DNA from 2 places in the Streptomyces sp. NPDC005799 genome. Region 1 is predicted to be linked to the other one. Evidence: riboswitches for the same ligand, from Rfam matches in the RefSeq annotation. Region 1 holds a riboswitch; the other holds the start of a gene.
What was found. Region 1 has a riboswitch for S-adenosylmethionine ahead of thrC (threonine synthase). Riboswitches for the same ligand answer to the same signal wherever they lie in the genome.

Region 1 (7,294 bases):
GTACGGGGCCTGCCCCTGCTCACGGACCATGCCGATGTGCCACAGCTGCGGCACGATCGTGCCGCCCGCCGCGTGCACCGCCTCGGCGACCTTGCGCCAGCCCGCGAGCTGCTCCGCACCGTGGAAGCGCGGGACGCGGCCGCTGTTCCCGGCCGACTCGTGGCCGACGTAGGTGCCCTCGGTGACGATCAGACCGACCCCGGCGGCGGCCCGGCGGGCGTAGTACGACGCGACGTCCTCGCCGGGGACTCCGCCCGGGGAGAAGCGGCGGGTCATCGGCGCCATCACGATGCGGTTGGGGACGGTCAGGCCGTTGATCGCGGTGGGCCGGGACAGGATCTCGGCGGCGCGGGAGGTGGTGGCGGTCACGCGGGGGAACTCCTCGGTATGTGCATACGCATAGAGACTGCTCCAGCGTCAACCGCCCCACGCGTCACGGCATTTCCGGCTGCCCTGTGACACCGCACACGCCGAAGGGCGGCACCCCCTGCCGTAGCAGGAAGTGCCGCCCTCCGTGAGGACGTTGATCAACCGGGGCCGAGGCCCCGAGGTCGATCAGAAGTCCATGTCACCGCCCGGCATGCCGCCACCGGCGGGCGCGGCGGCCTTCTCCGGCTTGTCGGCGATGACGGCCTCGGTGGTGAGGAAGAGCGCGGCGATGGAGGCGGCGTTCTGCAGGGCAGAGCGCGTGACCTTCGCCGGGTCGATGATGCCTTCCTTGACCAGGTCGACGTACTCACCGGTCGCGGCGTTGAGGCCGTGACCCGGGGTGAGGTTGCGGACCTTCTCCACCACGACGCCGCCCTCGAGGCCGGCGTTGACGGCGATCTGCTTCAGCGGGGCCTCGAGCGCGATGCGCACGGCGTTGGCGCCGGTCGCCTCGTCACCCTCCAGGTCCAGCTTCTCGAAGACCGAGGAGGCCTGGATGAGGGCCACGCCACCACCGGCGACGATGCCCTCCTCGACGGCGGCCTTCGCGTTGCGGACGGCGTCCTCGATGCGGTGCTTGCGCTCCTTGAGCTCCACCTCGGTGGCGGCACCGGCCTTGATGACCGCGACACCGCCGGCGAGCTTCGCCAGGCGCTCCTGCAGCTTCTCGCGGTCGTAGTCCGAGTCGCTGTTCTCGATCTCGGCGCGGATCTGGTTCACGCGGCCCGCGACCTGGTCGCTGTCACCGGCACCGTCGACGATGGTGGTCTCGTCCTTGGTGATGACCACCTTGCGGGCCTTGCCCAGCAGGTCGAGGGTGGCGTTCTCCAGCTTGAGGCCGACCTCCTCGGAGATGACCTCGCCGCCCGTGAGGATGGCGATGTCGCCGAGCATGGCCTTGCGGCGGTCGCCGAAGCCCGGGGCCTTGACGGCGACGGACTTGAAGGTGCCGCGGATCTTGTTGACGACCAGGGTCGACAGGGCCTCGCCCTCGACGTCCTCGGCGATGATCAGCAGCGGCTTGCCCGACTGCATGACCTTCTCCAGGAGCGGGAGCAGGTCCTTGACCGAGGAGATCTTGGAGTTGGCGATCAGGATGTACGGGTCGTCGAGGACGGCCTCCATACGCTCCATGTCGGTGGCGAAGTACGCCGAGATGTAGCCCTTGTCGAAGCGCATACCCTCGGTGAGCTCCAGCTCCAGACCGAAGGTCTGGGACTCCTCGACGGTGATGACGCCTTCCTTGCCGACCTTGTCCATGGCCTCGGCGATGAGCTCGCCGATCTGGGTGTCGGCGGCGGAGATGGAGGCCGTGGAGGCGATCTGCTCCTTGGTCTCGACGTCCTTCGCCTGCTCGAGCAGGGCACCGGAGACGGCCTCGACGGCCTTCTCGATACCGCGCTTGAGGGCCATCGGGTTGGCGCCGGCGGCTACGTTGCGCAGGCCCTCCTTGACCAGGGCCTGGGCGAGCACGGTCGCCGTGGTCGTACCGTCACCGGCGACGTCGTCCGTCTTCTTGGCGACTTCCTTGACCAGCTCGGCGCCGATCTTCTCGTACGGGTCCTCGAGCTCGATCTCCTTGGCGATGGAGACACCATCGTTGGTGATCGTGGGGGCGCCCCACTTCTTCTCGAGGACGACGTTGCGGCCCTTGGGGCCGAGCGTCACCTTCACGGCGTCCGCGAGCTGGTTCATGCCGCGCTCGAGGCCGCGCCGCGCCTCCTCGTCGAACGCGATGATCTTGGCCATGTGAAGTGGTCCCTCCAGGACTGGGGGTGATTCCTTCGGACCGCGCCCGCGCCCGCGACGGACGGCTCGCCGACCCGTGGGTTCCTTGCCCCACCCGGCCTGCGGGCCTCACCGACCCGGTCCTTCTTTGTCACTCTCACCTTCAGAGTGCTAACGCCAATGATTAGCACTCGCCCCTGCCGAGTGCAAGCGCCTCCCGGGTACTGGGCAGGTCTCGCAGGGGATCCGGGGCCGCCTGACGCAGACATGCCGAAGGGCCCGTACCCATGACTCCCCATGGGGTACGAGCCCTTCGAAGAAAACAGAAGAACGACGCTGCGATCTACCCGGCGCGTGCTTCAGCTGGTCGCGAGTCGGACCATGTCCGCCTGCGGCCCCTTCTGACCCTGCGAGATCTCGAAATCGACCCGCTGGCCCTCTTCCAGGGTGCGGTACCCGTCCATCTGGATGGCGCTGTAGTGGACGAAAACATCCGCACCACCGTCGACCGCGATGAAGCCGTACCCCTTCTCCGCGTTGAACCACTTGACGGTGCCCTGAGCCATGCCTAACTCCCCTATTACTGGCCCTTGCACAGACCCGCACTTCGCGGGTCCGGGTCAGACCTCACCCCCCACGGTTTGGGGGCGTGCGCCGGAACGCGTCGACCGCGGCTGAATGTATCTGTCCAACTGCCGTCTGCAACAGGTCAATCGGACGAGAATTCTGGACGTCAGGGGTCCGGAATGTAGTGAGAATTCGCCCGAATTCAGGGCAAGTCGGGCCCCATAAAGGGCGCATAAGACACAAAAGACGCGCACACTTTGGCTACTTCTCATCGCATCCGGAGGCGGTACTCATATGCGTTCGGCATGCGGGAGGCAGCAGGTTCCCCAACTGTACCGTGCTCAACCATGCAGAATTGCCCCCTCCGTTTCTCTCACGGAGGGGGCAATTCGATGAACACTCGGTAATCACTGTTACCGACGGTAATGATCGGTCATCAGGTCAGCCGCCGGCGACCGCGGGAATGATCGAGACGCCCGCACCGTCCGGGGTGGCCGTCTCCAGCCCCTGCTCGAACCGCACATCGTCGTCGTTGACGTACACGTTGACGAATCGCCGCAGCTTGCCCTGGTCGTCGAGGACCCGGGCGGCGATCCCGGTGTGGTTCTTCTCCAGATCGGCGATGACCTCGGCCAGGGTCGCGCCTTCGGCGCTCACCTCGGCCTGGCCGCCGGTGTAGGTGCGCAGGATGGTGGGGATGCGGACGTTGACGCTCACGATGAAACCTCCGGTCGGATAACGGGCTTGGGGGCGCGGGGCTGTGGTCGATATGTGCGGCTGCCGCCGCGTGGGCGCGAGCAGCCCCCACCGGCCCCCAGACGACGACGGTCTAGACGAGCCCAGCTTCCCGGAAGGACTCCAGGTTCGGGCGAATCGTTGCGGTGAGCCCCGTGTCGGCCACCGCGTCCAAGGTCTTCAGCCCATCGCCGGTGTTGAGGACGACGGTGGTGAGGCTCGGATCCAGCACACCGGCCTCGATCAGCTTCTTCGTCACGCCGACGGTCACCCCACCGGCGGTCTCCGCGAAGATGCCCTCGGTCCGGGCGAGCAGCCGAATCGCGTCGACGATCTGCTCGTCGTTCACGTCCTCCACCGCGCCGCCGGTACGCCGCGCGATGTCCAGGACGTACGGGCCGTCCGCCGGGTTGCCGATGGCCAGCGACTTGGCGATGGTGTTCGGCTTCTGCGGCCGGACCACGTCGTGCCCCGCCTTGTACGCGACGGAGACCGGGCTGCACCCCTCGGCCTGCGCGCCGAAGATCTTGTACGGCTTGTCCTCGACGAGCCCGAGCTTGATCAGCTCCTGCAGCCCCTTGTCGATCTTCGTCAGCTGCGATCCGGAGGCGATCGGCACCACCAGCTGGTCGGGCAGCTTCCAGCCGAGCTGCTCGCAGATCTCGTACGCCAGGGTCTTGGAGCCCTCCGCGTAGTACGGCCGCAGGTTGACGTTGACGAAGCCCCAGCCCTCGCCGGCCGGGTCGCCGATCAGCTCGGAGCAGAAGCGGTTCACGTCGTCGTAGTTGCCCTCGATGCCGACGAGCTCACCGCCGTAGACCGCGGCCATGACGACCTTGCCCTGCTCCAGGTCGTGCGGGATGAACACGCAGGAACGGAAGCCGGCCCGGGCCGCGGCGGCGCCGACCGCGCCCGCGAGGTTGCCGGTGGAGGAGCAGGAGAGGGTGGTGAAGCCGAAGACGCGCGCGGCCTCGATGGCCTGGGCGACGACACGGTCCTTGAAGGAGTGCGTCGGGTTGCCGGAGTCGTCCTTGACGTACAGGCCACCGGTCACGCCCAGCTCGCGCGCGAGGTTGTCGGCCTTGACGAGCTTGGTCCAGCCGGGGTTGATGTTCGGCTTGGTCGCCACGTCCGCCGGGACGGGCAGCAGCGGCGCGTAACGCCAGATGTTCGAAGGTCCCGCCTCGATCCGCTTGCGGAGTTCCTCGGTGTCGTAGGCCGAGAAGTCGTACGCGATCTCGAGCGGGCCGAAACACTCCTCGCAGGCGAAGACCGGGCCGAGCGGTACCCGGTGGCCGCATTCGCGGCAGCTCAGCGCCGCGGCGGGACCGAGATCGACGGCCTGGGAGTCGGTGGTGCTTGCAACAGTCTGCGCAGCCATGTGAGGCGAGGCCCTTTCTCCTCATCTTCCTCACGACGCATCTCGCCGTGAGACGGATTTGGCACCTTCCCTAGCCGGGAGCCTCGCGGAATGATCAACGTTGATCTACGAGACCGGCTGGAGGGTTGCCGGGGCTTCATCGGGCCGTGTCCCTCTGCCCCTCTGGATGAGCGGTATTCGGTTGTACGTTCAATGACCTCGGACATGCGATGGTCATCGACGTTGTTCAAGACTGTAACCGAAGGCCAGGACAGTTGAGAGAGTCGTCCGAACCGCGAGACAAGTGAGGAGCCGCCTACGTGCTGGAAGAAGTCGAGCGCTGGCTGAGCACCCGCTCCTGGTCCGTCACCGACCGACCGCTCCACCAGATCCTGGCCGCCAAGCAACGCACGGGCCGGACGGTGTCCGTCGTGCTGCCCGCGCTGAACGAGGAGGAGACGGTCGGCGACATCGTCGCCATCATCCGTCACGACCTGATGCAGCAGGTCCCGCTGGTCGACGAGATCGTGGTCGTCGACTCCGGCTCCACCGACCGCACGTCGGCGGTCGCCGCGTCGGCCGGCGCGCGGGTCGTCCACCGCGACGACGTCCTGCCCCGACTCCCCGCCGTCCCCGGCAAGGGCGAGGTGCTGTGGCGCTCGCTGCTGGTCACCACCGGGGACATCGTCTGCTTCATCGACGCCGACCTGAAGGAGTTCTCCTCCGACTTCGTCTCCGGCATCGTCGGCCCGCTGCTCACCGACCCGGGTATCGACCTGGTCAAGGGCATGTACGACCGCCCGCTCGCCGGCGCGAGGGGCCAGGGCGGCCGGGTCACCGAACTCATGGCCCGCCCGCTGCTCAACATGCACTGGCCGCAACTGGCCGGTTTCGTCCAGCCGCTCGGCGGCGAATACGCGGCCCGGCGCAGCCTGCTGGAACAGCTGCCCTTCCCCGTCGGCTACGGCGTGGAGCTCGGCATGCTGGTCGACGCCCTGCACCTGGTCGGCCTCGACGCCCTCGCCCAGGTCGACGTCGGCGTCCGCAGGCACCGGCACCAGGACGGACAGGCCCTGGGCCGCATGGCCGCGGCCATCTACCGCACGGCCCAGCTCCGGCTCGCCCGCGGCCACCTCATCCGTCCCTCCCTCACCCAGTTCGAGCGGGGCGAGGACGGCTTCGAGCCGCGCACCTATTCGGTGGACACCGAGGAGCGGCCGCCCATGGTGGAGATCGCGGAGTACGCGGAGCGCAAGGTCGCGTAACCCCGCGGAGCGGGCCGTATACGGGGCGAGGCCGTGAACCGGCCATACGTTTGAGTGTTTCCGGGCCGGGCTAGGTTGAGGCGTATGGCTTCCACGCACGGCGCTCATCAGGTGCTGGTCGCGTCCAACCGCGGCCCGGTCTCGTACGAGGTACAGGAGGACGGCTCGCTGGCCGCCAAACGGGGCGGCGGCGGGCTGGTCTCCGGTCTGTCGGCGATCGGGCCCGACGCGGGCGCCCTGTGGGTGTGCTCCGCGCTGTCCGACGGCGACCGGGAGGCGGTACGGCAGGGCGTCGGCGAGGAGGGCGTGCGCATGCTCGCCGTCCCGGCCGACGTGCACTCCGACGCGTACAACGGCATCGCCAACTCGGTGCTCTGGTTCGTTCACCACATGCTGTACCAGACCCCGCTGGAGCCGGTCTTCGACGCGGAGTTCCGACGGCAGTGGGCGTCGTACGAGGCGTACAACCGGGCGTTCGCCGAGGCGCTGGCCGAGGAGGCGGCCGAGGGCGCGGCGGTGCTGGTGCAGGACTACCACCTGACGCTGGTGCCGGGGATGCTGCGCGAGCTGCGCCCGGACCTCAGGATCGGTCACTTCTCGCACACGCCGTGGGCGCCGGTGGACTACTTCCGGATGCTGCCGGACGACATCGCCGAGCAGGTGCTGCGCGGCATGCTGGGCGCCGACCGGCTGGGCTTCCTGACCCGGCGCTGGGCGGACGCGTTCACGGCGTGCTGCACGGAACTGGTGGACGGGCTCGGGAACACCGAGGTCGGGGTGCACGGGCTCGGGGCGGACGCCGACTTCCTGCGGCAGCGCTCGCACGAAAGCGACGTCGAGGAGCGGATGGCCGCCCTGCGCGAGGAGATCGGTGCGGGCCGGAAGACGATCGTGCGGGTCGACCGGACCGAGCTGTCGAAGAACATCGTGCGCGGGCTGCTGGCGTACCGGCAGCTGCTCGACGACCACCCGGAGTGGCGGGAGCGGGTCGTGCACGTGGCCTTCGCCTACCCCTCGCGGCAGGACCTCGCCGTGTACCGCGACTACACCGCGGAGGTGCAGCGGCTGGCGGAGGAGATCAACTCCCGGTACGGGACGCCCGGTTGGACCCCCGTCGTGCTGCACGTGAAGGACGACTTCGCGCGCTCGCTGGCCGCCTACCGCCTGGCCGACGTGGCCCTCGTCAACCCCATCCGCGACGGTATGAACC
Region 2 (7,294 bases), on a different contig from region 1:
GGCGACACCGCGGCGGGCCGTTCCTGGCCCCTGCTGCTGAACGGCCTGCTGAACGGCCGGGACCTGAGCACCGACGACACCGCCTGGGCGATGGACCTGATGATGCGCGGCGAGGCGACCGACGCGCAGATCGCCGGGTTCGTGGTGGCCCTCAGGGCCAAGGGCGAGACCGTCGAGGAGATCAACGGTCTGGTCCGCACGATGTACGAGCACGCGAACGTCATCGAGGTGCCGGGTCCGACCGTCGACATCGTCGGCACGGGCGGCGACGGTGCGAAGACCGTCAACATCTCCACGATGTCCGCGATCGTGGTCGCCGGCACCGGCGCGCGGGTCGTCAAGCACGGCAACCGGGCCGCGTCCTCCGCGTCCGGGGCGTCCGACGTCCTGGAGAAGCTGGGCGTCAACCTCGAACTGCCCGTGCAGCGGATCCCGGAGGTGGCCGCGGAGGCCGGGATCACCTTCTGCTTCGCGATCAAGTTCCATCCGGCGCTGCGTCATGTCGGCGCCGCACGCGGCCAGTTGGGCATTCGCACGGTGTTCAACGCGCTCGGTCCGCTCACCAACCCCGCCAAGGTGCGGGCGCAGGCCGTGGGCGTCGCCGACCCGCGCATGGCGCCGATCGTCGCCGGCGTCTTCGCCGAGCGCGGCAACTCCTCGCTCGTCTTCCGCGGCGACGACGGCCTCGACGAGCTGACCACCACGGCCACCTCCCACGTCTGGATCGTCCGGGACGGCAAGGTCACCGAGGAGACCTTCGACCCCCGTGACGTCAGCATCGACCTCGTCCCGGTGGAGGCTCTGCGCGGCGGCGACCCCTCGTACAACGCGGGGGTCGCCCGGCGTCTCCTGGACGGCGAGACGGGCCCGGTGCGGGACGCCGTCCTGCTGAACTCGGCGGCGGCCCTCGTGGCCCTCGATCCCGGTCCCGGCACCCTGGCCGAGCAGCTGCGGGCCGGCATGGACCGGGCGGCGGAGTCGATCGACTCCGGGGCGGCCAAGCGGGCGCTGGAGCGCTGGGTGGCGGCCAGCAACAAGTAGCCGACTCAAGGTCGCGGTCCCGTCATCCGGACACGGGTTGCGGGACCGCGATCACCTCACGTACGTTCTCTTCCAGGTCATGAGTGACAGTCATGAGGCCCCGGCCGACTGTCCGGCAACCCTCCGTCCGTGGCGGGGTGCCCCGGGTGAAGACCAGGCCGTAGGCAGCGAGGTCTGCGGCAAGCGCGGATCCCTCACGCTCTTGAGATGAGCACAGCCCAGGGATCCTGGTCATCGAGGGAGTCCCCCGTGAGCAAGCGAATGCGATAGGGCCGCCGAGCCCCGCCTCCGCGCACCCCCTTCTCATCTTCTTCTCTGCCTTTCACGGGAGTTCCCCCATGTCTGTCTCCACCGCTGCCTCCGTCCAGACCATTTGTGCCCCGCTGCCCGTTCTGGGCCGGGATGTCACCGTCCCGCTCGTGACGGGCGGCGAAGTCACCTACGCGGCCCTCGACTACGCGGCCAGCGCCCCCGCCCTGCAGCGCGTCTGGGACGACGTGGCCGCCTACGCCCCGTACTACGGCAGCGTCCACCGCGGTGCGGGCTACCTCTCGCAGCTCTCCACCGACCTGTTCGAGAACGCCCGCAGGACCGTCGCCGAGTTCCTCGACTGCCGAGCCGACGACCAGCTGGTCTTCACCCGGTCGACCACGGACTCCCTCAACCTCCTGGCCCGCGCCCTCCCCGCCGACTGCCAGGTCTTCGTCTTCGAGACCGAGCACCACGCCAGCCTGCTGCCCTGGCAGGACGCCCGGGTCACCTACCTCAACGCCCCGCGCACCCCGCGGCAGGCCGTCGAGTCCCTGGAGCGCGCTCTCGCCGCCCGTGACCCCAAGGGCCCGGCCCTGGTCTGCGTCACCGGCGCCTCGAACGTCACCGGCGAGCTGTGGCCGGTCCGTGAGCTGGCCGCCGCCGCCCACGCGCACGGCGCCCGCATCGTGCTGGACGCCGCCCAGCTGGCGCCGCACCACCCCGTCTCCGTCCGTGACCTGGACGTCGACTGGGTCGCCTTCTCCGGCCACAAGCTGTACGCCCCCTTCGGCTCCGGCGTCCTGGCCGGCCGCGCCGACTGGCTGCGCGCGGCCGACCCCTACCTCGCGGGCGGCGGCGCCAGCCGCAAGGTCACCCGTCGCGAGGACGGGGGAGTGGACGTGGAGTGGCACGACAGCGCCGCCCGGCACGAGGCGGGCTCCCCGAACGTGATCGGCGCCTATTCCATCGCCTCGGCCTGCAAGGCGCTGACGGAGGCCGGTTTCGACACTCTGGTCGCCCGTGAGCGGCACCTGATCGAGAAGGTGCGGGCAGGCCTGGCGGAGGTCCCGCAGGTGAGGGTGCTGTCCCTCTTCGGCGACGACGCGCCCCGGGTCGGGGTGATCTCCTTCGTCGTCGAGGGCTGGAACAGCTCCCACTTCGCCGCCGCCCTCTCCGCCGAGTACGGCATCGGCGTCCGCGACGGCCTCTTCTGCGCCCACCCGCTGGTGCGCACCCTCCTCGGCTCCGACCCCCAGACCCAGGGCGAGTGCGGCGCCCCCGAGGCCGCGCCCGGCGAGAAGTCCCTCAACGCGATCCGGGTCAGCTTCGGCGCCGGTACCCCCGACGAGCACGTCGAGCGCTTCGTGAACGCCGTCCGGGAACTGGTGAGCGACGGGGCAAAGTGGACATACCGCACCGAGGACGGCCGCTGCGTGCCGGCCGTGTAATCATCCGTTGTGTGGGGATTCCGGCCGCGGTAGGTGAGTCGGCGTCGGCCGGGGAACTCGGAGAGCTCCTCGCGGTGGCCGTCGCGCGCCGTCGGCCACGGCTGCCCCGTACGGCACCGGTGTACCTGTACGAGGAGGGGCTGGTGTCGGTGCCGGGGGCGCGGGCGAGGCGCTGGGAGCAGGTGACCCACTGGCGCTCCACGATCGACCTGACCCTGAGACGGGACCCCGAGCACGGCCCGCCCTGGTACACCTACGGCCACCGGCACCTGGCGCGGTTCGCCGACGGCGCGGAACACTCCTTCGTCCTCGACGAGTGGCAGCTTCACGAGCCGGACGAGCAACGCGCCGAGAACGTGTCGATCCGGGCCGCCGTCCACCACGTGCGGCGACGGGTGGGCCGGGCGCAGGCGCCCGCGCTGCTGGCCCGGCTCCAGGAGGGCCGGCAGGTCGCCTTCGGCCGGCTCACGGCGGACGCGCGGGGGCTGTGGCTGCCGCGCGGGCGGACGCTCCTGACGTGGTCCGGCCTGGAGGAGCCCACCCTTGCCGTCGACCTGCCGGACCCGTCCGTACCCCGGTCCTGGTGGGCGACGCGGCGGGACGCGAACCTCACGGTGCGCGGCGCCGACGAGGACGGCGTCCCGCACTCCGCCGACATCCCGGCCTGGCAGGTGGTGAACTGGGGCGCGCTGATCACCCTCTGGGGCCGGCTGCACCGGCCCGCGGAGTAGGGCGGGGTGTCAGGAGTCCAGGCCGATCGCGAACGCGGCCTCCAGGTCGTGCTGCGAGTAGGTCCGGAACGCGACATGGGTGTCCGTGGCCTCGACGCCCGGGATCTTGCTGATGGAGCCCGGGATGACCTCCGCCAGGTCCTCGTGCTGCTTGACCCGGACCATGGCGATCAGGTCGTAGGTGCCCGTGACGGAGAAGACCTCACTGACGGAGTCCAGCGCGGCGATCCGCTCGGCGATCTCGGGGATCCGGTCCACGCTGGTCTTGATGAGGACGATCGCGGTGATCACGGCTGGTTCTCTCCCTCGGGGGCCGGAGCAGGGGCGGCCCTCACTCTAGTCGTACGGCGGAAACGGGCCCACGCGTAGAGGAAGCCCAGGCCGAAGCCCACCAGGTGGGCCAGATACGCCACCCCGGGCCCCTGGGGCGCCCGGCCCGCCGCCAGCCACTGCAGGGACGCCCAGAAGGGCAGGACGACCCAGGCGGGGAAGCGGAGGGGGAGGAAGAACAGGAAGGGCAGCAGGCTTGTCACCCGGGCCCCGGGGAACAGGTACAGAAACGCCCCCAGGACCGCCGAGATCGCCCCGGACGCACCGACCAGGGACTGCTCGGAGGCGGCGTTGGCGGCCGCGTAGCCCAGCAGGGCCAGATAGCCGCAGCCGACGTAGAAGAGCGTGAAGCGGATCCGGCCCATCCGTTCCTCGGCCATCGCTCCGAAGACATAGAGGAAGAGCATGTTGCCCAGCAGGTGCACCCAGCTGCCGTGCACGAACAGGGCGGTCGCCGGGGTGAGCGCGGCCCGGGGCGAGCCCTGGAACAGCTCGGCCGGGACCACGCCCCAGCGGTGGAAGTAGGCGCGCTGCGCGGCGAGCAGCGCGTCCCCGGTGCCGTAGGCCGGGTTCAGCCCCGCGGCGGGCCCGGCCAGGAAGAGCAGACAGCACAGGGCGATCAGCCCGTACGTCACCGGTGCCGAGGGTGTGCGGAGCACTCTGCCGACGGTCACGTCCCAGTTGCCGATCATGAACACAGAGCATGACGTAACGGGACGCAGCCGCCCAGACCGCCTCGCCGCCAGGACCTGTCCGGCGGATCAGGTCGGAGGACATCGACGGCACGCTATCGGTGCAGGTGAGCGAGGTATGGTGCGTCCAACCGCAAGGCGGAGGAGGGCGTCGACGCGATGGGGTCCCCCGCGCGCGGCTGTTCGAGCGTGGGAGAGTCGCCAACCGACGACAACGCCGCAGGTGGGCGTGCCCTACCCCGCGACTCCGACATGATCCGCCGGACAGGCCCCGGGGACACACCAGCGGTGAGTCGCCGGCAGGCCGTAGGGTTACGGCCACACGCTCCAGGGAAGCTGGGGCGTCACGGAGACTAGAAGGAAAGCGAACAGTCACGATGACGGTTCCCCTGCCGACCGCCACGACGCGGTGGCGCTGCACCCTCTGCGGCAACCTCACGCGCTTCGACGTGACCCGCTCGTCGAAGGTCGTCGAGTACGTCCACCTCGACCTGGCCGGAGAGCCGAAGGTCGAGGAGCGCGAGGTGGTCAATGAGACCATCGAGTCGGTGCGCTGCCGCTGGTGCAACGCCGTGGACCAGGTGGAACTCGTGGACAGGCCGGGCGCCGGCTCCTGACCGGGAGCGGCCCCGCACAGTGATGGGGTGTGACGGATGGTGGAGACACAAGGCGGGGGGCCGGGCGACGGCGCCGCCGAGGTGCTCGACCGTCCGCTGCCCGACGGTGTGCGCAGAAGAGTCGTACAGATCGTCTCGGACGGCTTCGGCGGGCTGACCGTCGCGGAGCTGCCCGCCCAGCTGAGGCAGTACGCGCGCTTCGCGCCGAACCGGCGGGCCAAGTTCGCCGGGAACGCGATGGCGGCGGCGCTGGAGACCGATCCGCTGTTCCGGCAGCGCATCGGGGAGAAGCTGAGAGAGGCCCAGCCGGAGCTCGCCGGCGCCCTCGACTCCGGCTCGCCGCCCCCGGCCGCGGATCCGCTCGACGTGGCGGCCGCGGCCTATGTTCTGCGGCCCACGGGCTGGGTCAAGCTCGTCACCGCGGCCGGCGAGGAGGCCCAGCGGGCGGACGCCGAGCGGGCCGACGAGGAGAGCCGGGCCGAGCTGGAGCGGCTGCGCGAGGAGCTCACCGCCGCCCGCGACCAGACCCGCGCGGAGACCGAGCGGCTGCGGACGGAGCTGGACTCGGCCAAGAAGGAAGCCGAATCGCTTCACCGCAAGCTCCGTGCCGCCCTCAGCGACGTCAAGCGCGGCGAGGCCGCCCTGCGCAAGATCCAGGCCGAGATCGAGACCGTACGGGCCGACGGGCAGGCCCAGGTGTCCGCCGCGGAGAGCGAGACCCGGCGGCTCAAGGCGCGGCTCGGCGAGGCCGAGGCGGCCCTCGAGGCCACGCGCAGAGCAGCGCGGGAGGGGCGCAGTGTCGAGGACATGCGCGTCCGTCTGCTTCTGGACACCGTTCTGGACGCGGCCCAGGGGCTGCGCCGCGAACTGGCACTGCCGCCCGTGTCCGTACGGCCCGCGGAAACCGTCGACGCGGTCGAACCGGGACGAATGACCCCGAAGGACATCGCCGCGCGGGCGCTGTCCGAGCACGATCCGGCCATCCTGGACCAGCTTCTCGCCCTGCCCCAGGCGCACTTGGTGGTCGACGGCTACAACGTCACCAAGACCGGCTATCCGCAGATGCCCCTGGAGAAGCAGCGCCTCAGGCTCCTCGGCCAGCTCTCCCAGCTCGCCGCGCAGACCGGCGCCGAGGTCACCTGCGTCTTCGACGGGGCCGAACTGGCGGCCCCGGTGCTGCTGGCGCCCCCGCGCGGGGTGCGGGTGCTGTTCTCCAAACCCGGCGTCACCGCCGACGAGTTGATCCGCCAGCTGGTGCGCGCCGAGCCGCCGGGGCGGCCCGTCATCGTCGCCTCCACCGATCGCGAGGTGGCCGACGGGGTCGCCAAGGCGGGCGCGCGACCGGTCGCCTCCGCGATGCTGCTGAAGCGCCTGTCGTAAACGTCAACGTCCAGGTGCTATGCCCGATTTGGTGTGATCGTCACGCAACGTAGCGTCAACCTGGTGTGACCCCATGTGAGTTGTGTGCAAAGAATGCATTGCGTGACGGGATTTTTTGGTGTGAGGATTTGATCTGATCACAGGAAGGTCACTAGGGTCTGGGCTCGAACCTCCGAGCGGGTGATCACTCAAAAGAAGGAGTTCACCTCCGTGGCGTCCCACCGTCGACCCAAGCAGCCGAGTCGCACGCGCGTGACCGTGCTCACCACCGCCGCTGCTGCCGCCGTTGCCATCAGCGCTCAGGCCGCCAACGCCGCGCCGAGCGAGAAGCCCTCCAAGGACGAGGTCAAGGCGAAGGTCGACAAGCTCTACGAGCAGGCCGAGCAGGCCACCGAGAAGCTCAACGGCGCCAAGGAGAAGGAGCAGAAGCTCCAGAAGGAGATCTCCACCATCCAGGACGGCGTCGCCCGGGGCCAGGAGGAGCTCAACACCCTGCGCGACTCCATCGGCCTGGCGGCCGCCGCCCAGTACCGCAGCGGCTCCATCGACTCCTCCCTGCAGCTGTTCCTGTCGTCGAACCCGGACGACTACCTGGACAAGGCCTCCACCGCCGACCAGCTCAGCGCCCAGCAGGTCGAGGCGCTGAAGAAGATCGAGGAGAAGCAGCGCGAGCTCGCCCAGGAGCGCGCGGAGGCCTCCGGCAAGCTCAAGGACCTCTCCGCCACCCGCGCCGCGTTCGTCGCCCAGAAGAAGGCGGTCCAGGGCAAGCTCGCCCAGGCGCAGAAGCTCCTCAACTCCCTGAC

Region 2: it holds a riboswitch for S-adenosylmethionine, as region 1 does, so the genes downstream of both, ABZ453_RS02160 (aminotransferase class V-fold PLP-dependent enzyme) here and thrC (threonine synthase) in region 1, are expected to answer to the same signal.

Annotation. Positions count from the first base shown of each region.
Region 1 is NZ_JBEXXQ010000019.1:153,856-161,149, reverse strand. Features, by position in the region: gene ABZ453_RS20570 (NADH:flavin oxidoreductase) at 1-369, opposite strand, end outside; gene groL (chaperonin GroEL) at 556-2,178, opposite strand; gene ABZ453_RS20560 (cold-shock protein) at 2,517-2,723, opposite strand; gene ABZ453_RS20555 (MoaD/ThiS family protein) at 3,166-3,441, opposite strand; gene thrC (threonine synthase) at 3,554-4,840, opposite strand; SAM riboswitch class I at 4,859-5,013, opposite strand; gene ABZ453_RS20545 (glucosyl-3-phosphoglycerate synthase) at 5,140-6,084, shown strand; gene ABZ453_RS20540 (trehalose-6-phosphate synthase) at 6,169-7,294, shown strand, end outside.
Region 2 is NZ_JBEXXQ010000002.1:35,700-42,993, forward strand. Features, by position in the region: gene trpD (anthranilate phosphoribosyltransferase) at 1-1,041, shown strand, start outside; SAM riboswitch class IV at 1,117-1,233, shown strand; gene ABZ453_RS02160 (aminotransferase class V-fold PLP-dependent enzyme) at 1,380-2,741, shown strand; gene ABZ453_RS02165 (hypothetical protein) at 2,753-3,472, shown strand; gene ABZ453_RS02170 (Lrp/AsnC ligand binding domain-containing protein) at 3,482-3,763, opposite strand; gene ABZ453_RS02175 (rhomboid family intramembrane serine protease) at 3,760-4,494, opposite strand; gene ABZ453_RS02180 (hypothetical protein) at 4,872-5,111, shown strand; gene ABZ453_RS02185 (NYN domain-containing protein) at 5,148-6,491, shown strand; gene ABZ453_RS02190 (NlpC/P60 family protein) at 6,702-7,294, shown strand, end outside.